Regions from separate parts of the Massilia sp. UYP34 genome, predicted to be linked through region 4. Evidence: predicted binding sites of a transcription regulator. Region 4 holds the regulator's gene; each other region holds the start of a gene.
The links. Region 4 encodes sigma-54, which starts transcription at its own class of promoters, with help from an activator protein. Its sites were predicted from a motif close to TGGCANGNAANCTGCTTT; they were not measured.

Region 1: a site for sigma-54 is predicted at 2,760-2,777, ahead of prpB (methylisocitrate lyase). Genes of this name have one in related genera too.
Region 2: a site for sigma-54 is predicted at 3,337-3,354, ahead of ACZ9AQ_RS17605 (transglutaminase family protein). Genes of this name have one in related genera too.
Region 3: a site for sigma-54 is predicted at 2,872-2,889, ahead of ACZ9AQ_RS00850 (TldD/PmbA family protein). Genes of this name have one in related genera too.

The regions. Positions count from the first base shown of each region.
Region 1 is NZ_JBWBRF010000009.1:109,167-114,692, reverse strand. It holds gene acnD (Fe/S-dependent 2-methylisocitrate dehydratase AcnD) at 1-643, opposite strand, end outside; gene prpC (bifunctional 2-methylcitrate synthase/citrate synthase) at 655-1,815, opposite strand; gene prpB (methylisocitrate lyase) at 1,831-2,721, opposite strand; gene ACZ9AQ_RS15510 (cation acetate symporter) at 3,030-4,691, opposite strand; gene ACZ9AQ_RS15505 (DUF485 domain-containing protein) at 4,691-4,999, opposite strand; gene prpR (propionate catabolism operon regulatory protein PrpR) at 5,161-5,526, shown strand, end outside.
Region 2 is NZ_JBWBRF010000012.1:107,786-113,311, forward strand. It holds gene ACZ9AQ_RS17605 (transglutaminase family protein) at 1-3,265, opposite strand, end outside; gene ACZ9AQ_RS17610 (circularly permuted type 2 ATP-grasp protein) at 3,429-4,841, shown strand; gene ACZ9AQ_RS17615 (alpha-E domain-containing protein) at 4,843-5,526, shown strand, end outside.
Region 3 is NZ_JBWBRF010000001.1:177,218-182,743, reverse strand. It holds gene ACZ9AQ_RS00860 (S1C family serine protease) at 127-1,749, opposite strand; gene ACZ9AQ_RS00855 (class I SAM-dependent methyltransferase) at 1,872-2,657, opposite strand; gene ACZ9AQ_RS00850 (TldD/PmbA family protein) at 3,034-4,668, shown strand; gene ACZ9AQ_RS00845 (TldD/PmbA family protein) at 4,682-5,526, shown strand, end outside.
Region 4 is NZ_JBWBRF010000001.1:42,294-47,819, forward strand. It holds gene ACZ9AQ_RS00205 (DUF5694 domain-containing protein) at 1-957, opposite strand, end outside; gene ACZ9AQ_RS00210 (enoyl-CoA hydratase/isomerase family protein) at 1,041-2,126, opposite strand; gene hpf (ribosome hibernation-promoting factor, HPF/YfiA family) at 2,250-2,609, opposite strand; gene ACZ9AQ_RS00220 (RNA polymerase factor sigma-54) at 2,685-4,160, opposite strand; gene lptB (LPS export ABC transporter ATP-binding protein) at 4,172-4,924, opposite strand; gene lptA (lipopolysaccharide transport periplasmic protein LptA) at 4,936-5,484, opposite strand.

The DNA of each region.
Region 1 (5,526 bases), on a different contig from region 4:
CGATCGCGATCACGCCCAGCGCGTCGACCATCGGCGTGTGCGAGTCGGTGCCGACCAGCGTGTCCGGATAGGCCACGCGCCCTTCCACCTGGATCACGGGCGACATGCGTTCCAGGTTGATCTGGTGCAGGATGCCATTACCGGGCGGGATCACGTCGACGTTCTGGAACGCTCGCTTGGTCCAGTCGATGAAATGGAAGCGGTCTTCGTTGCGGCGATCCTCGATCGCGCGGTTCTTGGCGAACGCGTCCGGGTCGAAGCCGCCGCATTCGACGGCCAGCGAGTGGTCGACCACCAGCTGGGTCGGCACCACCGGATTGACCAGGGCCGGGTCGCCGCCTTGCGCCGCGATGGCGTCGCGCAGGCCAGCCAGGTCGACCAGCGCGGTCTGGCCCAGGATGTCGTGGCAGACCACGCGCGCCGGATACCAGGGGAAGTCGCGCTCGCGCTTGCGTTCGATGATCTGCCCCAGCGCCTGGTTCAGGAGGGCTGGATCGCAGCGGCGCACGAGGTTCTCGGCCAGCACGCGCGAGGTGTAGGGCAAGCCGTCGTAGGCGCCGGGTTCGATGGCGTCAACCGCGGCGCGCGTGTCGAAGTATTCCAGGTCGGTGCCGGGCAGCGGTTTCAGGTGATTCGCATTCATGACAAACCTCTTTATTTGCGCTCGGCCAGCGGCACGAACGCCAGGTCTTCGGGGCCGACGTAGTTCGCGCTCGGGCGGATGATCTTGTTGTCGATGCGCTGCTCGATGACGTGGGCGGCCCAGCCCGAGGTGCGCGCGATGACGAACAGCGGCGTGAACATGGCGGTGGGCACGCCCATCATGTGGTACGACACGGCCGAGAACCAGTCCAGGTTCGGGAACATCTTCTTGACTTCCCACATGACCGATTCGAGGCGCTCGGCGATGTCGAACATCTTCATCGAGCCGGCTTCGAGCGACAGCGAGCGCGCCACTTCCTTGATCACCTTGTTGCGCGGGTCCGAGATCGTGTACACCGGGTGGCCGAAGCCGATCACGACTTCCTTGTTGGCCACGCGGTTGCGGATGTCGGCTTCGGCTTCGTCGGCGTTTTCGTACCGCTTCTGGATGTCGAGCGCCACTTCGTTGGCGCCGCCATGCTTCGGACCGCGCAGTGCGCCGATGGCGCCGGTGATGGCCGAGTGCATGTCCGAACCGGTGCCGGCGATCACGCGGGCGGTGAACGTCGACGCATTGAATTCGTGCTCGGCGTACAGGATCAGCGAGGTGTGCATCGCCTGGACCCAGGACGGGCTCGGCTTGAAGCCGTGCAGCAGGTGCAGGAAGTGGCCGCCGATCGAATCGTCGTCGGTTTCCACCTCGATGCGGCGGCCGGCGTGGCTGTAGTGGTACCAGTACAGCAGCATCGAGCCGAACGAGGCCATCAGGCGGTCGGCGATGTCGCGCGCGCCGGCGAGATTGTGGTCGTCCTTCTCGGGCAAGGCGCAGCCCAGGACCGACACGCCGGTGCGCATCACGTCCATCGGGTGGGCGCCGGCCGGCAGCGCCTCGAGCGCGCTTTTCACCGCCTGCGGCAGGCCGCGCAGCGAACGCAGCTTCGCCTTGTAGCCACGCAGCTCGGCCTCGTTCGGCAGCTTGCCGTGCACCAGCAGGTAGGCGATCTCCTCGAATTCGCAGGCGTCGGCCACGTCCAGGATGTCGTAGCCGCGGTAGTGCAGGTCATTGCCCGATTTGCCGACCGAGCACAGCGCGGTATTGCCGGCGGCGACGCCGGACAGGGCCACGGATTTCTTCGGCTTGAAGGTCGGGGTCTCGTTGCTGATGGCGCTCATGTCCTGGTCTCCTGATTACTTGGCGTTGTTCTGGGCGAACAGCGCGTCGAGCTTCTGTTCATAACGATGGTAGTCGATGCGGTCGTACAGTTCGGCGCGCGTCTGCATGGTGTCGAGCACGTTCTGCTGGGTGCCGTCGCGCCGGATCGCGCTGTACACGTTCTCGGCCGCCTTGTTCATGGCGCGGAAGGCCGACAGCGGATACAGCACCAGGCCGACGCCCGCGCCCTTGAGCTCGTCGACGGTAAACAGCGGAGTCGCGCCGAACTCGGTGATGTTGGCCAGCACCGGCACCTTGACCGCATCCGCGAACCGTTTATACATCTCGAGGCTCGTCATCGCCTCGGGGAAGATCATGTCGGCGCCGGCTTCCACGCAGGCCACGGCGCGCTCGATGGCGGCGTCCAGGCCCTCCACTGCCAGCGCATCGGTGCGCGCCATGATCACGAACTCGTCGTACGGGCGTGCGTCGGCGGCGGCCTTGATGCGGTCGACCATCTCGTCCTTGCTGACGATTTCCTTGCCCGGACGGTGGCCGCAGCGCTTGGCGCCGACCTGGTCTTCGATGTGGCAGGCGGCGGCGCCGGCCTTGGCCAGGGTGCGCACGGTACGCGCGACGTTGAAGGCCGATGCGCCAAACCCCGTGTCGACGTCGACCAGCAGCGGCAGGTCGCACACGTCGGTGATGCGGCGCACGTCGATCAGGACGTCGTCCAGGTTCGAGATCCCGAGATCGGGCAAGCCCAGCGAACCCGCCGCCACGCCGCCGCCCGACAAATAGAGCGCCTTGAAGCCGGCGCGCTTGGCCAGCAAGGCGTGGTTGGCATTGATCGCGCCAACCACTTGCAACGGGGATTCTTCCTGGATTGCCCTGCGAAATGCTGCGCCGGCGGAGATGGAGGCCATGCTGTGTCCTTTCTGGTTCAGTCGATGTCGCCACTAGATATGCAAGCGGCGTGCCAGCGACAACAGGATGGCCATTGACTGAGTTTTTACTGTGAAATCAATGACTTGACCTGCCCATCATGAAGAGAATGGCGGCCGCGCTCCGTGCCGCCTGTGCATTCGTTTCAAATTGAAACGCCGATGTGAAATTGAAACACGGGCCTTCCCGCGCTTGAGCCCCGTAAGCGCACCCATTGATTCCAGCGACCGGGCGCACAATGAAAAAGGCGGCCCGCAGGCCGCCCTCGTTACCTCATGCTGCGCTGCGTTCAGTGTCCCGACGCACCCGCCGCTCCGATACCGGTCTCGGCGCGCACTTCCTGCGCCTCGAAGCCGGCGCGGTCGATGCGGGCACGCGGACCCTTGTCGGTGATCGAGAACAGCCAGATACCGAAGAAGCCCACCGACATCGAGAAGATCGCCGGCGAAGCGTACGGGAAGATCGCTGCGCTATTGCCCAGCACGTCGACCCAGACCGACTTCGACAGCACCGTCAGCACGACCGCGGTCGTCAGGCCCAGGAACCCGCCCACGGTCGCGCCGCGGGTGGTGCAGTCTTTCCACAGCACCGACATGAACAGCACCGGGAAGTTGGCCGAGGCGGCGATCGCGAAGGCCAGCGACACCATGAAGGCGACGTTCTGCTTCTCGAACGCGATGCCGAGCAGCACGGCGATGACGCCGAGGCAGAGGGTGGTGATCTTCGACACCTTCAGCTCGTTGGCGCTGGTTGCCTGGCCCTTCTTGAACACGGTGGCGTACAGGTCGTGCGAGACCGCCGAGGCGCCCGACAGGGTCAGGCCGGCCACCACCGCCAGGATGGTCGCGAAGGCCACGGCCGAGATGAAGCCCAGGAAGACGTCGCCGCCCACGGCTTGCGCCAGGTGGACCGCTGCCATGTTGTTGCCGCCCAGCAGTGCGCCGGCAGCATCCTTGAAGGCCGGGTTGGTGCCCACCAGCACGATCGCGCCGAAGCCGATGATGAAGGTCAGGATGTAGAAGTAGCCGATCCAGGTGGTGGCCCACAGCACCGACTTGCGCGCTTCCTTGGCGCTCGGGACGGTGAAGAAGCGCATCAGGATGTGCGGCAGGCCGGCGGTGCCGAACATCAGCGCCATGCCGAACGAGATCGCGGAAATCGGATCCTTGATGAAGCTGCCCGGGCCCATGATCGCGTCGCCCTTGGCGTGCAGCTCGGTGGCGGTCTGGAACAGCAGCGACGGGCTGAAGTTATAATGGGCCAGCACCGAGAACGCCATGAACGAGGCGCCCGACAGCAGCAGCACGGCCTTGATGATCTGCACCCAGGTGGTGGCGGTCATGCCGCCGAACAGCACGTAGACCATCATCAGCATGCCGACCAGCACCACCGCGATCCAGTAGTCCAGGCCGAACAGCAGCTTGATCAGCTGGCCGGCGCCGACCATCTGCGCGATCAGGTAGAAGGCCACCACGACCAGGGTGCCGGACGCCGCGAACACGCGGATCGGCTTCTGGGCGAAGCGGTACGAGGCCACGTCGGCGAAGGTGTAGCGGCCCAGGTTGCGCAGGCGCTCGGCCATCAGGAAGGTGATGACGGGCCAGCCGACCAGGAAGCCGATCGCATAGATCAGGCCATCGAAGCCGTCCAGGAACACGGCGGCGGAAATGCCCAGGAAGGACGCGGCCGACATGAAGTCGCCCGCGATCGCGAGGCCGTTCTGGAAGCCCGTGATGCCGCCGCCGGCGGTGTAGAAGTCGGATGCCGAGCGGGTCTTGCCGGCGGCCCATTTGGTGATGTACAGGGTGCCCAGCACGAACACGCCGAACATGATGATGGCGGTCCAGTTGGTGGCTTGCTTGACGCCCTGGCCGAGGTCCGGGGCGGCCTGGGCGATGCCGGCGACGGCAAGGAGAGCCAGAGCGGCTGCGGTATGGAAGCGTTTCATCATCATGCACCCACTTTCGCTTTGATGGCGTCGCTCAGTTCGTCGTATTCGCGGTTGGCGCGGCGCACGTAGATGCCGGTGATGACGATGGTGAACACGATGACGAACAGGCCCAGGGGAATGCCCCAGGTCATGACGCCTTCACCGATGCGGGAACCCATGAACTCCTTGTTGAAGGCGACCAGCAGCGTGAAGCCGTAGTACACGATCATCATGGCCCAGGTCAGCGTCCAGCCGAACCGGGAACGGGTTTCTTTGAGCTTGAGGTAATTCGGGTCGCTCTTGACCCTTTGTACGATATCTTGGTCCACTTTTGTCTCCTGATTTTTCTGGTATTGCCTTTTCGGCTGAGACCCATCCTACGGCTGGCCCCTTACCGGATTCTTACGGCATGGAAGTAAATGACCGTTCGCTTTCAGCTCCAGCCGTTTCAAATTGAAACCTGACGCTGAAAATGCACTAAACTTGAAACATGAACGCATCCCGCCCACCGCTCGACGCCGGTGACAAGCCCGTCATCTGGACCGTCTCCGTCTCGCGCCTGTCCGACCTGTTCCGCGACATCACTGTCGAATACGACCATGTGGCTTCGATCGAACCGCTGCACCTTGGTTTCGACGATGCGGCGAAACACATCCGCGAGCGCCTGGCGCTCGAACACTGCGACGTGGTCATCGCGGCCGGCTCGAACGCCGCCTGGCTCAAGGGCCGCGTGTCGGTGCCGGTGGTGGCGGCCAAGGCCAGCGGCTTCGACGTGCTCAAGGCGCTGGCGCGGGCGCGCCGCGTCTCCCACCGGATCGGCGTCATCAGCTACCAGGCGCCGCTGCCGGAACTGGGC
Region 2 (5,526 bases), on a different contig from region 4:
GACCCGGTGTATGGCCATGCGGCCAGAAGCGGGCGAAACGGCGCGCCTCGGCGGCATTGGCATTGACCGGCGAGCCCGTTTCATTGCGTCCGCCCGGATGCACCACGTGGTAGGTGCAGCCGCCGATCGCACGTCCGCTCCAGGTGTCGACCAGGTCGAACACCAGCGGCGCCTGGACCCGGATGCTCGGATGCAGGGCCGACCATGGACTCCACGCGCGAAAGCGCACGCCGGCCACGTACTCGCCCGGCACGCCGGTCGGGTGCAGCGGCAGCATGCGGCCGTTGCAGGCCACCACGTGGCGGCCGTCGGTCAGTCCGCGCACCAGCAGCTGCATGCGTTCGACCGACGAATCGACGTAGCGCGCGGTGCCGCCGGCCGCGACTTCTTCGCCCAGCACGTTCCACGGCTCGATCGCCTGGCGCAGCTCCATCTCGACGCCCTCGTAGACGACGGTGCCGAAGCGCGGGAAGCGGAATTCGATAAAGGGCTCGAACCAGTGGTCTTCGAAGGCATAGCCGGCCGCGCGCAGGTCGCGCGCGACGTCGCGGATATCCTGGGCGACGAAATGCGGCAGCATCCAGCGGTCGTGCAGGGCGGTGCCCCAGTGCACCAGCCCGGCCTCGCAGGGCTCGCGCCAGAAGCGCGCGACCAGGGCCCGCAGCAACAGCATTTGCAGCAGGCTCATACGTTCGTGCGGCGGCATTTCGAAGGCGCGGAACTCCACCAGGCCCAGGCGGCCGGTCGGGCCATCCGGCGAATACAGCTTGTCGATCGAAAATTCGGCGCGGTGCGTATTGCCGGTCAGGTCGACCAGCAGGTTGCGCAGCAGGCGGTCGACCATCCACGGCTTGTCGCCCGGCTGCAGGGTCGGCAGCACCTTGTCCATCTGCTGGAAGGCGATCGCCAGTTCATACAGGTTGTCGTCGCGCGCCTCGTCCACGCGCGGAGCCTGGCTGGTCGGTCCGATGAAGGTCCCCGAAAACAGGTAGGACAGGGCGGGATGGATCTGCCAGTAGGTGATCAGGCTCTTGAGCAGGTCGGGACGGCGCAGCATCGGGCTGTCTTCGGCGCTGGCGCCGCCCAGGGTGGCGTGGTTGCCGCCACCGGTGCCGGTGTGGCGGCCGTCATGCATGAATTTCTCGGTGCCCAGGCGCGTGAGGCGCGCTTCCTGGTACAGGGTCGTCACGTTGTGCACCAGCTCGTTCCACGAGGCGGCCGGATGGATATTGACTTCGATGACGCCAGGGTCGGGCGTGACGCTGAGCAGCTTGACGCGCGGGTCCCGCGGCGGCGCATAGCCTTCGATCCGCAGTTGCATCCCGAGCCTGGCGGCGGTGGCCTCGACCGCGCCGACCAGCGCCAGGTAATCCTCAAGGCGTTGCTGCGGCGGCATGAAGACGTGCAGGCGCCCGGCGCGCACTTCGACGCACAGCGCGGTGTGGATCACCTCGCGCGCGGCAGGCTCGTCGCGCGCGGCAGGCTCTGAGGGCGCGCCCGGCGCGCCGGTCCTGCCGGCCTGCTGGCCGCCAGCGCGGCCCGGCGCCGCTTGCACGGCCTCTTGCAGGGGCGCCAGGGCGGCGCGCGGGGCGAACGGGTCGACCTCGACATCGGGATCGCGTTCCTGCGCCAGCACCCATGGCAGCGAGGCCAGCGGCAGTCTCAGGCCGATCGGCGAGTCGCCCTCGATCAGGTACAGGTGTTCGCGCCGCAGCGGCCAGGCCGAGGTGCGCCAGCCGGCGCCGGCCGCGGCCTGCAGCGGCAGCACGTAGCCGGCCACCTGGCCCAGGCCGCGTTCGAGCAGGCGCGCCAGCCGGCGCCGTTCCTCCGGCGCGTCCAGGTCTGCCTGCAGGGGATCGAGGTTGGACGGCAGCGCCTGCTCGCGCTGGGCCTGCAGCAGCACGTCCTCATAGGCGGGGATGACGCTGCCGGCGGGCAGGCCGAGCGCATCGACCAGCGCGGCGGCGAAACGGGCGGCGTCCGCGGCGCCATAGCCGTCGTCGACGTGTTCGCTGGAAAACAGGTCGGGGTCGCGCCACAGCGGCTCGCCGTCGACGCGCCAGAAGATGTTCAGCGCCCAGCGCGGCAGCGGTTCACCCGGATACCATTTTCCCTGGCCGTAGTGGAGCAGCCCGCCCGGCGCGAACCTGTCCTTCAGTCGCTGCGCCAGCGTGCCGGCCAGCGCGCGTTTCCGCTCGCCGTGCGCCTGGGTATTCCACTCCGGCGCGTCCATGTCGTCGATCGAGACGAAGGTGGGCTCGCCGCCCTGGGTCAGGCGCACGTCCTGGGCCAGCAGATCGGCGTCGACCTGCCGGCCCAGGCGGTCGATGGCCTGCCAGTCGGCGTCCGAATACGGTTTGGTCACGCGTGGGTCTTCATGGATGCGGGTGATCGTCATCTCGTGGACGAACGTGACCTCGGCCTCGTCGCTGAAGCCCGTCACCGGCGCCGCCGACGAGGGCTGCGCCGTGCAGGCGAGCGGGATATGGCCTTCGCCCGCCAGCATGCCCGAGGTCGGGTCGAGCCCGATCCAGCCGGCGCCGGGGATGTACACCTCGGTCCACGCGTGCAGGTCGGTGAAGTCTTCGATGGCGCCGCTCGGACCGTCGAGCGCCTCCTGGTCGGCGCGCAGCTGGATCAGGTAGCCGGAAACGAAACGCGCCGCCAGCCCCATCGTGCGCAGGATCTGCACCAGCAGCCAGCCGCTGTCGCGGCACGAGCCGGTGCGCTTCTCCAGCGTGTCTTCCGGCGTCTGCACGCCGGGCTCCATGCGCAGCAGATAAGCGATGTCGCGCTGCAGGCGCTGGTTGATCGCCACCAGGAAGTCGGCGGTATTCATCGGCTCCGCCAGCAGCTCGCGCCGCGCCGCCGCCACCCATGCCCGCAGCAGCGGGCCGGCCGGCTCAGGCTGGGCGTAGGCGCTCAGTTCCCCCTGCAACTGCTCGGGATAGGCAAAGGGAAAATGCTCCGCATATTGCTCAACGAAGAAGTCGAAGGGATTGATGACGGTCATGTCGGCGACCAGGTCGACAGTAAACTCGAGCGTATCCGTTTTTTCCGGGAACACGAAGCGGCCGATGTAATTTCCGTATGGGTCTTGCTGCCAGTTGATGAAATGCTCCTGCGGCAGCACCGACAGCGAATACGACAGGATCGGCGTGCGCGCGTGCGGCGCCGGACGCAGGCGCACCTCATGCGGCGAGAGGGTGACTTGCCGGTCGTAGCGGTAACTGGTCTTGTGGTGCAGCGCGATACGGATAGCCATGCGGGCGTGCCTTTATAGGAGAGATCACGAACAATACCAGCACATCGATACATGCCTGTTTCAACTGTGCATAAGCATGATTCATACCCGCAATATAATGGGTTCGTGCGGCCTTGCCGAGCTGGCACGTTTCTTGATTGCACTGATGCCACTGGAGGGCCCAATGCCGAACTTTTACAATGAAATGTATTCCTCTGCGGCAACAGCAAGGCCTCACTATGACGCGTTCGCGCGCTGGCTCGCCTCGCAGCCGCCGGAGCTGATCGCGCAAAAGCGGGTCGAAGCCGAACTGACTTTCCAGCGGGTGGGGATCACCTTCGCGGTCTATGGCGACAACGCCGGCAAGGAGCGCTTGATCCCGTTCGACATCATTCCACGCGTGATCAATGCCGCCGAATGGGCCAGGCTGCAGGCCGGCCTGGTGCAGCGGGTGACGGCGCTGAACCGTTTCCTGCACGATGTCTACCACAGGCAGGATATCCTGAAGGCGGGCATCATTCCGTCCGGGCAGATCCTGAACAATGCGCAGTACCGCCCCGCCATGCAGGGCATCCAGGTTCCTTCCAATATCTACGCCCATATCGCCGGGGTCGACATCGTGCGCGCAGGTGAGGGCGAGTTTTATGTTCTGGAGGACAATCTGCGAGTGCCGTCCGGCGTGTCCTACATGCTGGAAAACCGCAAGATGATGATGCGGCTGTTCCCCGCCCTGTTCGCGCGCAACCGCGTGGCGCCAGTGGAGCACTATCCCGACCTGCTGCTCGACAATCTGCGCACCGTGGCGCCGGACGGACCGCTTGACCCGACCGTGGTCGTGCTCACGCCCGGCATGCACAACTCGGCCTATTTCGAACACGCCTTCCTGGCCCAGCAGATGGGTGTGGCGCTGGTGCAGGGGCAAGACCTGTATGTCAGCGACGACACCGTCTACATGCGCACCACGCGCGGGCCGAAGCAGGTCGACGTCATCTATCGCCGCATCGACGACGACTACCTCGATCCACGCGCCTTCCGCGCCGAGTCCACGCTGGGCGTGCCGGGCCTGCTCGACGCGGTGCGCGCCGGGCGGGTCGGCCTGGCCAACGCCATCGGCACCGGGGTGGCCGACGACAAGTCGATCTATCCCTTCGTGCCGGACATGATCGAATTCTACCTGGGCGAAAAGCCGATCCTGAACAATGTGCCGACCTACCAGTGCCGGAAAAAGGAAGACCTGGCCTATACCCTGTCCCGGCTGCCCGAGCTGGTGGTGAAGGAAGTACACGGCGCCGGCGGCTACGGCATGCTGGTCGGGCCGGCCTCGACCCACGCCGAGATCGAGGCCTTTCGCGAGCGCCTGGTGGCCAACCCGGACGGCTATATCGCCCAGCCCACGCTGGCCTTGTCGGCGTGCCCGACCTATGTCGAATCGGGCATCGCGCCGCGCCACATCGACCTGCGTCCCTTCGTCTTGTCGGGCAAGACCGTGTCGATGGTGCCGGGCGGCCTGACCCGGGTGGCGCTGCGGGAAGGTTCGCTGGTGGTCAATTCATCGCAGGGCGGCGGCACCAAGGATACCTGGATACTGGAGAACTAGCATGTTGAGCCGCACCGCAGACCACTTGTTCTGGATGGCCCGCTACACCGAGCGCGCCGAAAACACGGCCCGCATGCTCGATGTCCGGGTCCAGCATTCGCTGATGCCGCAGTCGGGGCAGGCCGAGCAGCAGGGCTGGCGCAGCATGCTGGTCGTGTCCGAGCTGGAGGAGCAGTTCGAGGCCAAATACCCCGCGCTCACGCAGAAGGACGTGATCGACTTCATGGTCCGCGATCCGGACAACCTGTCCTCGATCACGAGCTGCCTGCGCGCGGCGCGCGAGAATGCGCGCGCCGTGCGCGGCGCCCTGACCACCGAGGTGTGGGAAACCGAGAACACGACCTGGCTGATGCTGCAGCAGCATCTCGACAAGCGCACCTTCGAGCACGATCCCGGCCAGTTCCTGGAATGGGTCAAGTACCGCTCGCACATGTCACGCGGCGTCACGCTGGGCACCATGCTCCAGGACGAGGCGTTCAACTTCATCCGCCTCGGCACCTTCCTGGAACGGGCCGACAATACGGCGCGCATCCTCGACGTCAAGTTCAGGTTCGGCGGCGCCGATGCCGCCCAGGCCGGGACGCAGGCAGAGTTCTACCAGCTGGCGGCGCTGCTGCGCTCGGTGTCCGCCTTCGAGACCTACCGCAAGGTCTACCGGGACGCCATCACGTCGACGCGGGTGGCC
Region 3 (5,526 bases), 130 kb from region 4:
TTGGGTTCCCGCCTCCGCGGGAACGACGTGCATGGGTAGCGGGCAAATAGTGCGTCCTCTAGCCGTATAAACTGGCACGTCGTTCCCGCGAAGGCGGGAACCCGAGTCAACAAGAACAGCGTTAGCCTACTTGCGCTCCCACACCTTCATCATGTCTTCCGACCCCTGCGACCTGATCCCGTTGTCCGACAGGATGGCCTCGGTTGCGGCCAGCGTGGCCTGGCGCGGCAGGATCATGGTCTCGCCGTAGCGCTGGTCGAAGCGCAGCACCACCTGCTCGTCCTTCAGGTCGCGCAGCAGTTCCACCAGATGGCGCAGGCTGCGCACGCTCTGGCCGTTCACCGATTCGATCACCGAGCCGAAGCGGTTGTTGTAGCCGCTCACCAGCTTGTGCGGGAAGAACGGCGCGCTGATCACCACCAGCTCTTCGCGCTCCGGCGTCGGCGAATCGCCGCGCCGCGTGACCAGGGGGCTGGCGTTGAAGGCGTAGGCGTTCATCCCCGGCGCGCTGCCGGCGACAAAGCTCATGAACTCGCTGGTGGCGCGCGAGAAGGTGATCGGGCCATAGATGAAGTAGGACGGATAGCCGCCATCGAGGTCCGAGATCAGGAGCGGACGCGGCCCGGTGGCCGGCACCTCGACCTTCATCTGCTTGCCGCCGCGGATGATCGTCATGGGCACCTTGCCGTTCTTCGCCACCTGCTGGATGCGGTACTGGAAGCGCACGCGCAGGTTCGAGCCCAGCTTGACCATGCCCTGGTTGTCGACCGCATGCTCGCCGATATGGGTGATCACGTCCCATTCCTTCAGCGGCCAGCTGGCGTCGACGCGGTAGGGGCGGTGCACCACCGCGCCTTCGACCGATTTGTCGAGCGCCAGGAACTGGCGCAGCGCCGGGTTCTCCAGCGTCTGCACGCTGTCGTGCAGCAGCGGCTTGCCGTCGTAGCGGCCGTCGGCCACGTCGCGCAGGAACAGTTCGATCTCTTCGTTCGGGATCACGTAGCCGATGTTCTGCGCATTGGCCGCGCCGGCGAAGGCCAGGCCGACCATGCGGTCGCCGGAGACCACCGGGCCGCCGCTGTTGCCGGGATTGATCGGGGCGTCGATCTGGATCCGCAGGCCCGAGCTGAAGGCGCCGTAGTTGACGAACTCCACGCGCGAGACGATGCCGGTGGTGGTCGACAGAGAATTGCCGCCGACCGGATAGCCGTAGGCGAACACCTGCTGGCGCACGTCGGGCAGCACGGGCGACCTCGGCACCGGCGGACGCTTGTCGAAGAAGGACGGGTCTTCCAGTTCCAGCACGGCCAGGTCGATGCCGCGCGCCAGCGCGATCACCCTGGCCGCCACCTTGTCGCCGGACTGGCTGGCCTGCACCTCCACCTGGCTGGCGTAGCCGACCACGTGGGCATTGGTCAGGATGCGCTTGCCCTCGATGATGACGCCGGAACCGGTGACCGAGCCTGGCGCCGCCTTGGCCCAGGGTTTATAGGGTTCGGGGCGGCGAATGGTGGCGAAGATCTTCACGACCGAGTTCTCGACCGCCGGCAGGACCGGCGCGGGCACGGCGCTCTTGGCGGCGCTTGAAGAAGCGACTGCGGGAGCAACGGCGGGCGCCGGGGCAGGCGTCGTGACGGGAGCGGGGGCAGGCATGGCCTGGGCTTCGGGCGGCGCGGTATCCTGGGCGTGCGCGGCGCCGCAGACGCCAAGGACGAAGGCGGCCAGGCTCAATGTCGGCAGGGGTTTCATGGTGTTCCTTCGGTTGGACGATGCAGGATGCCAGCGGAAGAATAACCACAGGCGCCGCAAAAGGAAATACGGGAATCGCCGCGGAGGATGGCCTGGCCTTCCTCCGCGACCAGGGCGGCGCGTTACTGCTTGACGAACTTGAGCGTCATGCGGTCGCTCTCGCCGATGGCGAGGTACTTCTCGCGGTCCTTGTCCTTGTTGGCCAGCACCGGCGGCAGGGTCCACACGCCTTTTTCATGGTCCGCGGTGTCCTTTGGATTGGCGTTCACTTCCGACTTGGCGGCCAGCTTGAAGCCGGCGCGTTCGGCCATGCGGATCACGTATGCCTCGTGCATGTAGCCGCTCGAGGCCTTGGCGTCCTGCTCCATCTTCGCCGGCAGGCGGTGCTCGACCACGCCCAGCACGCCGCCCGGCTTCAGGACCTTGTGCGCTTCCTTCAGGACGGTGATCACGGCGTCGTCGCCGTTGCCCAGCCAGTTGTGCAGGTTGCGGAAGGTGACCACCATGTCGACGCTGTTCGGCTGGCCCAGCGCGATGTTGCCCGGGGGCGCGAACTGGACCGGCGTGACCTTGCCGTACACGGCGCCATTGGCCGCCAGCTTGTCGCGGAAGGCCTTGCCGCCACGGCTCTCGGCGTCCGGCACGGCGCCATACAGCTTGCCGCCGTCGCGCAGGTAAGGCGCCAGGATCTCGGTGTACCAGCCGCCGCCCGGCGACAGCTCGATCACCGTCATGTTCGGCTTGATGCCGAAGAAGGTCAGGGTTTCGTAAGGATGGCGGTGGGTGTCGCGGGCCTTGCTGGCGGCGGCGCGGTGTTCGCCGGCGATGGCGGATTTCAGGGCGTCGTCGGCGTGCGCGGCGCCGGCAAGGCCGGTTGCCAGCATCGCGGCCAGGATCAGTCGTTTCATTGTGCGAGGTCTCCTTGATGGATGGGACGGCAGGTCAGGGCGCCGCCGTCGCCGCGCAGATGATCGAACAGGCACGGCCGACAGTCAAGCGTTCGTCGCAGTTGGGTATGCATGCCGTGTCCGGCGCTGTATTGACTGTCCGCGCACCACCCATCCGGACAGTCGGACACGCCGCGGACACTGCCAAACATGCGCATCGTTCAGTGCATCGGGGTGGCACAAAGATTGCCTATTCAAAACGCTAAGTCAATGCTATGGTTGAGAGGTTTGCCGAGTGGCACACAGGCAAATCCAAAACAAAAGCGATGTACATACAAGAGCGGCGCCGCGCTGTTGACGGAACCGCTGCCCGGAAGTAGGTCATTCAGGAGAACACATGGAACGCCGTACCTTTCTCAATCTCAGCAGCCTGGCCGCCGCCTCGGTGCTGCTGCCATTCGGTCGCGCGATCGCTGCCGAGGAACTGGTCAGCACGATGCCCGTCGCCGCCAAGAAGGCGCTGGCCGACGTCGCGCTGAACGCCGCCACCAAGGCCGGCGCCAGCTACGCCGACGTGCGCATCGGCCGCTACCTCAACCAGTTCATCACCACCCGCGACCTGAACGTCGAGAACGTGGCCAACACCGAATCGGCCGGCGTCGGCGTGCGCGTGATCGTGAACGGCGCCTACGGCTTCGCGGCGACCTCGGACATGTCGAACGACGGCATCGCCAACGCCGCGCGCCAGGCGGTGGCGATCGCCAAGGCCAACGCCAGGCTCCAGACCGAACCGGTGCAGCTTGCACCAGTCAAGGGCGTCGGCGAGGTCTCGTGGAGCACGCCGTACACCAAGGACTGGCGCACGGTGCCGATCGCGGAGAAGACCGACATGCTGATCGCCGCCAACAAGGCGGGCATGGAAGGCGGCGCCAACTTCATGCGTTCGATGCTATTCCAGGTGAATCAGCAGAAGTATTTCGCGTCCACCGACGGCTCATACATCGACCAGGACGTGCATCGCCTGTGGGCGCCGGTGTCGGCCACCGCGGTCGACAAGGCCACCGGCAAGTTCCGTTCGCGCGACGGCCTGAGCTCCCCGGTGGGCAAGGGCTATGAATACTTCGACGCCCGTCCCGAGCACAAGATCAAGGCCGCCGGCGGCGTCGCCACTCTGTACACCGACAGCTACGACATCGTCGAGGACGCGCGCGCCGCGGGCCGCGACGCCAAGCGCAAGCTGACCGCCAAGTCGGTCCAGCCGGGCAAGTACGACCTGATGCTGTCGCCGGAACACCTGTGGCTGACCATCCACGAGAACGTCGGCCACCCGACCGAACTCGATCGCGTGCTGGGCTACGAGGCCAACTACGCAGGCACCAGCTTCGCCACGGTCGACAAGCTGAAGTCGAAGAGCTTCAAGTACGGCGCCCCGATCGTCAACCTCTTCGCCGACAAGGTTTCCCCGGGTTCGCTGGGCGCGGTCGGCTACGACGACGAAGGCGTCAAGACCAAGCGCTGGGACATCATCAAGGACGGCATCCTGGTCAACTTCCAGGCCACGCGCGACCAGGCCCACATCATCGGCGAGAAGGAATCGCACGGCTGCTCGTACGCGGACGGCTGGAACACGGTGCAGTTCCAGCGCATGCCGAACGTGTCGCTGGCGCCGGGCAAGGCGCGCCTGACCCCGGACGAGATGGTCAAGGGCATCAAGAAGGGCATCTACATCATCGGCGACGGTTCGTTCTCGATCGACCAGCAGCGCTACAACTCGCAGTTCGGCGGCCAGCTGTTCTTCGAGATCAAGGACGGCAAGATCGGCCAGATGCTCGAAGACGTGGCCTACCAGTCGAACACCCAGGAATTCTGGGGCGGCTGCAGCGCCATCTGCGACGAGCGCGACTGGCGCATGGGCGGCTCCTTCTTCGACGGCAAGGGACAGCCGCCGCAGATCAGCATCGTCTCGCACGGTTCGTCGACCGCGCGCTTCAACGGCATCAACGTGATCAACACCGCTCGCAAGATCGGCTAAGGCAGGGACGCACATGAGCATCTTGACCCAGGAACAAACGAAGAAGATCAGCGACCGCGTGATGTCGCTGACCAAGGCCGACGAGTGCATCGTCAACATCGAAGGCAGCACCATCGGCAACATCCGCTTCGCCCGCAACGCCGTCTCGACCGCCGGCCTGGCCGACGACACCCGCATCCAGGTGCAGGTCGCCTTCGGCAAGAAGCAGGGCACGGCCACCATCAACGAATTCGACGACAAGTCGATCGAGCGCGCCGTGCGCCGCGCCGAAGACCTGGCGAAGCTGGCGCCGGACAACCCGGAATTCATCCCGGCGATCGCCAAGACCGCCTACAAGCCGTCCGACACCTTCGTGCAGAAGACCGCCGACATCGATCCGGAATACCGCGCGCAGGCCGCTGCCTACGCGATCGAGGGCTGCCGCAAGCGCGGCCTGGTCTCGGCCGGTTTCTTCACCGACCGTACCAGCTTCGAGACCGTCGCCAACTCGAACGGCCTGTTCGGCCACCAGGTCGCGACCTCGCTCGACTTCACCCTGACCGTGCGCACCGAGGATGGCCGCGGTTCGGGCTGGGTCAAGCGTTCGGCGCGCGACGTCACCAAATTCGACCCGCGCGAAGCGGCCGAGATCGCGATCGAGAAGGCATTGCGCTCGAGCGACGCCAAGGCGCTGGAACCGGGCCGCTACACCGTGATCATGGAGCCGGCCGCCACCTCGGACCTGCTGTCCTTCATGCTGGGCGGCTTCGACGCGCGCCGCGCCGACGAGGGCCGCAGCTTCCTGTCGAAGGCCGGCGGCAAGAACCGCCTGGGCGACAAGCTGTTCGACAGCCAGGTCAACATCTGGTCCGACCCATG
Region 4 (5,526 bases):
CATGACGCCCACGACGTCGCGGATGTTCGCCGCCATGCGCAGGTTGCGCGTTTCCCAGTAGCCGATGTAGGCGCGGCCGAAGCGCTGCGGCGACGGTTCGTTCAGCGCCGCGCCGAAGTCAGCTTCGAAGACCGTCGAGACATGATCGGGCGCATTGTAGGCGCGGTATAGCGCCAGCATGCCTTCGGCGCTGCCCAAGCCCTGATACAGGATCTTGTCCGCCTGCCGGAGCGCGCGGTTGGCCGGATTGTCCCAGGCCTTCATGATCGCCTCGCCGGCCGCCTTGCGGTCGGTGTACGGACGGCCTGCCGATTGATCGTCCATCGCATACACGCGTTCATGACCCAGCCGGGCCGCCAGGCGCGCCGCGATCATCACGCTTTCGTCGGGATCGACCGCGAGCTTTCGCAGCTGCTCGACCAGGGCGGCATCCAGGCCGTCGCCGGCGCGGCGCTCCCCGGCCGGCAAATGGAACCACTGGACCGCAGCCGATGCCGGCTCTCCACCCGCCAGGAACAAGGCCGCCAGGCGTCGCCGCTGGGCAGGCGACGGCGTCGCCGGCCATCCGGCCAGCAGCTTCTCCGCTTGCGCCGTCGCTTCGGGAACGTCCAGACCGGTTGCGGCCTTCGCCGCCGCGGTATCCGGGCAATAGGTCTCGACCGTCTCCGCATAACGCGCCGCGTGACGGCGCAGAAAATCGCATTGCGGCCCGGAGCGCTCTTCGACCGCGATCGCCTGCGGCTTCCACGCCGCCAGCCGCTCGTTGAGCAAGGACAGGCTGGCAGGCTGGAACGTCTTGGGCAAGTGCGACAAGTGGGGTGAACCGAGCACCATGATCTCGTTGACCGGCCCTGCTGCCGGACCCTTGAGCCGGCTCGGATCGAAAGTTGGCTGATAGTCCTGGGCAGCGGCGGCGCCGCATAAGGTCATCGAGATCAGCAAGGCGGTCAGGCGCATCGGGTGTCCTTTCAGGTCATGAAGGCCCGATGTTCACACCCCGCCGATACGCTGTCACGCAAAAATGAATATGTTCGCCGTGATTATGCGAGGTGCCTGAGCGGATGCGCATGCGCCGGCCACACCGGTTCGAAAAAGCGTGCCACCATCTGCGGCGTCACCTGTTCGAGCGATGGCGGGTTCCATTGCGGCGCATTGTCCTTGTCGACGACGAGCGCGCGCACGCCTTCGAGCACTTCGCCATGCTCGAAATTGTGGCGCACCAGCGTGCGCTCCATGCGCAGGCAGTCGGCCACGGACAGCTGCGCGCCACGCGCCAGCAGTTCGTGGGTCACGCACATCATCAGGGGCGAACGCTGGCGCATCGCCGCCAGGGCCCGCTGCGCGAACGGCGTCGCGTCGCCTTCGAGCGAGGCCATGATCGCGGCCACCGAGGCCGCGCCGAAATGGGCGTCGATGCGCGTGCGCAGCGACGGCAATTCGCTCTCGCCCGCCAGCGCGGAAAATGGCGCCGCGAAGGCGCGGATCGCCGCCGGCAGCGCGGCGCCGGGCGTGGACGCGATCAACGCATGCAGGGCCGGCAGTTCGGCGCCGGGCACGAACAGGTCGGCCAGCCCGATATGCAGCGCGTCGGCGGCGCCGATCGTCAGCCCGGTCAGGCCCAGGTAATAGCCGAGCCGTCCCGGCGCATGCGACAGGAAATGGCTGCCGCCGACGTCTGGGAACAGGCCGATGTTCACCTCGGGCATGGCCATCCTGGTGCGCTCGGTCACGATGCGCAGGCCGCAATCCGGGCCGCCCTGGGCGATGCCCATGCCGCCGCCCATTACCACGCCGTCCATGACGGCGATGTAGGGCTTCGGATAGAAATGGATCAGGTGGTTCAGCGCGTATTCTTCGGTGAAGAAATCCTCGAGCAACGCACTGCCGCCCATCGGCGTCGCATGGCCGACCTCATGGAAGAAGCGGATGTCGCCGCCCGCGCACAAGGCCTTCTCGCTGCTGCTGGTCAGCACCACCGCCTCGACCTGCGCGTCATCCTGCCAGGCGCGCAGCGCCACGGTCAGCGCGCGCACCATCGCGAGCGACAGCGAATTGAGCGCCTTCGGGCGGTCCAGGGTGATGATGCCGGTGCGGTTGGCGATGCGGGTCAGGACATGGTCGGTCATGGGGTGATCCATCATGGAGAGACCTGCATTTTACCGAACACGCGCTGCGGGTAAAACCGGAAAGGCGGATGCAAAAAGGGCGTCCCCTCAGACGCCCTTAGCTGGTGTGAGCCCTGCGCCTGGTCAGGCGGCAGCGGCCTCTTCGCTGCCACGCTCCGGCAGGCGCTTGATCGAAGTACGGCTATGGTCCTTCAGCATTTGCTTGTGTTTGAGGATCTGTCGGTCCAGCTTATCCATCAGCGTATCGATCGCCGCGTACAGGTCTTGCGCGACGCTTGCCACGTGCAGGGTCTTGCCCGACACCTGGACGTTGATCTCTGCTTTCTGCCTTTTTTCTTTTTCAGTGAGGTTGTCGACGGCCAGGAAGACATGGGTGTCGATCACCTGGTCGAAATGGCGAATGATGCGCTCGAGCTTATTCTGAACGTATTCACGGATGGCGGGGGTCACTTCGAGATGATGGCCACTGATTGTGAGGTTCATACACACTCCTTTGAAAATGATGCACCGTGTGGACCACACCAACGCGACAAGGCACGACGGGTGTGGACGGCGCAGTTACAAGGACTTGCGGAGGCTTACAGGGGGTATCTTGAGGGCTTCACGGTATTTTGCAACCGTCCGGCGCGCAATGACCATGCCTTGTTCCCCGAGCATCTCCGCGATCTTGCTGTCGGATAATGGGTTCCTAGGGTCTTCTGCTCCTGTCAATTGTGCGATGAGCGCACGGATTGCCGTCGAGGATGCTTCGCCTCCCGCCTCGGTGGCAACGTGGCTACCGAAGAAATACTTCAACTCAAACATGCCGTGCGGGGTCAGCATGTATTTCTGGGTTGTGACACGAGAAATTGTGCTCTCGTGTAGGCCTAGTGTATCAGCTATCTCGCGTAAAACAAGGGGCCGCATGGCAACCGCGCCGTGGGAGAAAAAGTTGCGCTGGCGCTCGACGATCGCCTCCGCCACGCGCAGGATGGTGTCGAACCGCTGGCGCATGTTCTTGATGAGCCACTTCGCTTCCTGCAGCTGCGCGCCCATCTGCGCTTCGCTCTTGCCTTGCTTGAGCAGGCTGGCATACAGGCTGTTCACGCGCAGGCGCGGCATCACGTCCGGGTTCAGGGTGACCGCCCAGCCGCTCTTGGCGCGGCGCACGATCACGTCCGGCACCACGTAGTCCGACACGTTCGAGGCGAAGACCGCACCCGGATGCGGATTACACTGGCGCACCACGGCCTGCACCTCGCGCAAGTCTTCGTCGTCGCAGTCGAGCGCTTTTTTCAGCTTGCTGTATTCGCGCTGGGCGAACCAGGTCAGGTAACCTTCGACGATGGTCAGGGCCATGCGCCGCGTGACCATTGGCACGCCCGGCATGCGCCGGATCTGCAGCGCCAGGCACTCGGACGCGCTGCGCGCGCCGACGCCCACCGGGTCCATGCTCTGCACCAGCGCCAGCGCGCAGCGCAGCTCGTCGATCTCGATCTCGAGTTCTTCGGGCAGCCGCGCGTGGATCTCGTCGAGCGGCTCGTCGAGATAGCCGTTGTCGTCCAGCGCATCGATCACCAGCTCGGCGAGCGCACGGTCGCGCACCGACAAGGTGGCTTCGCGCACCTGCTCCATCAGGTGTTCGCGCAGGGTGATGGCGCAGGCTTCCAGCTGCGGGCGGCCGTCCTCGTCCTCGCCGCCGCCGGACGACGGCGCGCCGCCCTCGCTCCAGTCAGCATCAACGCGATCGTTGTCGGCGCCGCTCTCGAGGCTCTCGCCCTCCTGCGCCGGCGCGTCCTGGCCCTCGGCCTGCTGGCCGGGCGCCGGCGGCGCTTCGCCATTGGCGGGCGCATTGTTGATGGCGCCATCGGCCAGCAAACGCACCGAACGGTCGAGCGGATCGTCGAGCCGCTCGAGCAAGGGGTTATCGCCCAGTATCTGCTCGATCTCCTGGTGCAGTTCGAGCGTCGACAGCTGCAGCAACCGGATCGACTGCTGCAGTTGCGGCGTGAGCGCGAGGTGCTGCGAAGTGCGAAGTTGCAGGGACTGTTTCATCTAGGCGTCGCTCACATGCGGAAGTGTTCACCCAGGTACACGCGGCGCACCGACTCGTCCGCGATGATGTCGTCAGGACGGCCGGAGGCAAGCACCGCGCCCTGGTTGATGATGTAGGCGCGGTCGCAGATGCCAAGCGTCTCGCGCACGTTGTGGTCGGTGATCAAGACACCGATCCGGCGCTCTTTCAGGAAGCGCACGATGCGCTGGATCTCGATCACGGCGATCGGGTCGACGCCGGCGAACGGTTCGTCCAGCAGCACGAAGCGCGGATTGGTCGCCAGCGCGCGCGCGATCTCCACGCGGCGGCGCTCGCCGCCCGACAGCGACAGCGCCGGATTCTCGCGCAGCTTCTCGATCTGCAGGTCGGCCAGCAGGGTGTCGAGGCGCTCGTTGATCTGGTCTTTCGACAGCGGCTTGCCATTGTCCTTTTGCAGCTCGAGCACGGCGCGGATGTTCTCTTCCACCGTCAGCTTGCGGAACACCGACGCCTCTTGCGGCAGGTAGGACAGGCCCAATACGGCGCGGCGGTGGATCGGCAGGCTGGTGATGTCGGTGCCGTTGATGTCGATCGAGCCGGCGTCCGACGGCACCAGGCCCACGATCATGTAGAACGACGTGGTCTTGCCGGCGCCGTTCGGGCCCAGCAGGCCGACCACCTCGCCGCACTCGACCTGCAGCGACACGTCGCGCACCACCAGGCGCTTGCCATAGCTTTTCTGCAGGCCCTTGACGACCAGGGTGCTGCAATCGTCCAGCTCCATCGGAATCGCCGTCATTGGGCGCCTCCGCCTGGTGCGCGCTTGGGCGCCAGGATCAGGGTGCCGCGGCCGCCGCCAACCTTGCTCTGGCCGCTGGTGTCGTTACGCACCGTGGCCACTTCCTTGCGGTTGTCGTAGGAGATGAACGGGCCGGTGATCTGGTTGGTCATGCGCGCGCCTTCCAGTTCGCGCACGACGGCGTTGGAATACAGGCGCACCAGTTCCGATCGCTCGTCGTACTCGATGCGCTCGGCCTGGCCGTCGACCCACAGGTCGGAACCACCGTCGCGCTTCTGGCGGAAGGTGGCGACCTTGCCGCCGGCGGCGGTGAGGGTCACGCTCATATAGCCTTCCGGGCTTTCCTTGACCAGGGCGCGGTCGGACTTGAGCACCAGGGTGCCGCGGGTCAGGACCACGTTGCCGGTCAGGATGCGGGTGCCGGTCACCTCGTCGACGTCGAGCGAGTCGAAGTTGATGACTGCCTCCTTGAGCGAATCGGCGCGCTCGGCGGCCGCGGTCAGCGACAGCAGGGAAAGGAAAACGGCGGCAAGTAGTTTTTTCATGGTCGGTTAAGGGTCTCGGGTTGGCACGCGGCGCTGGTGCGG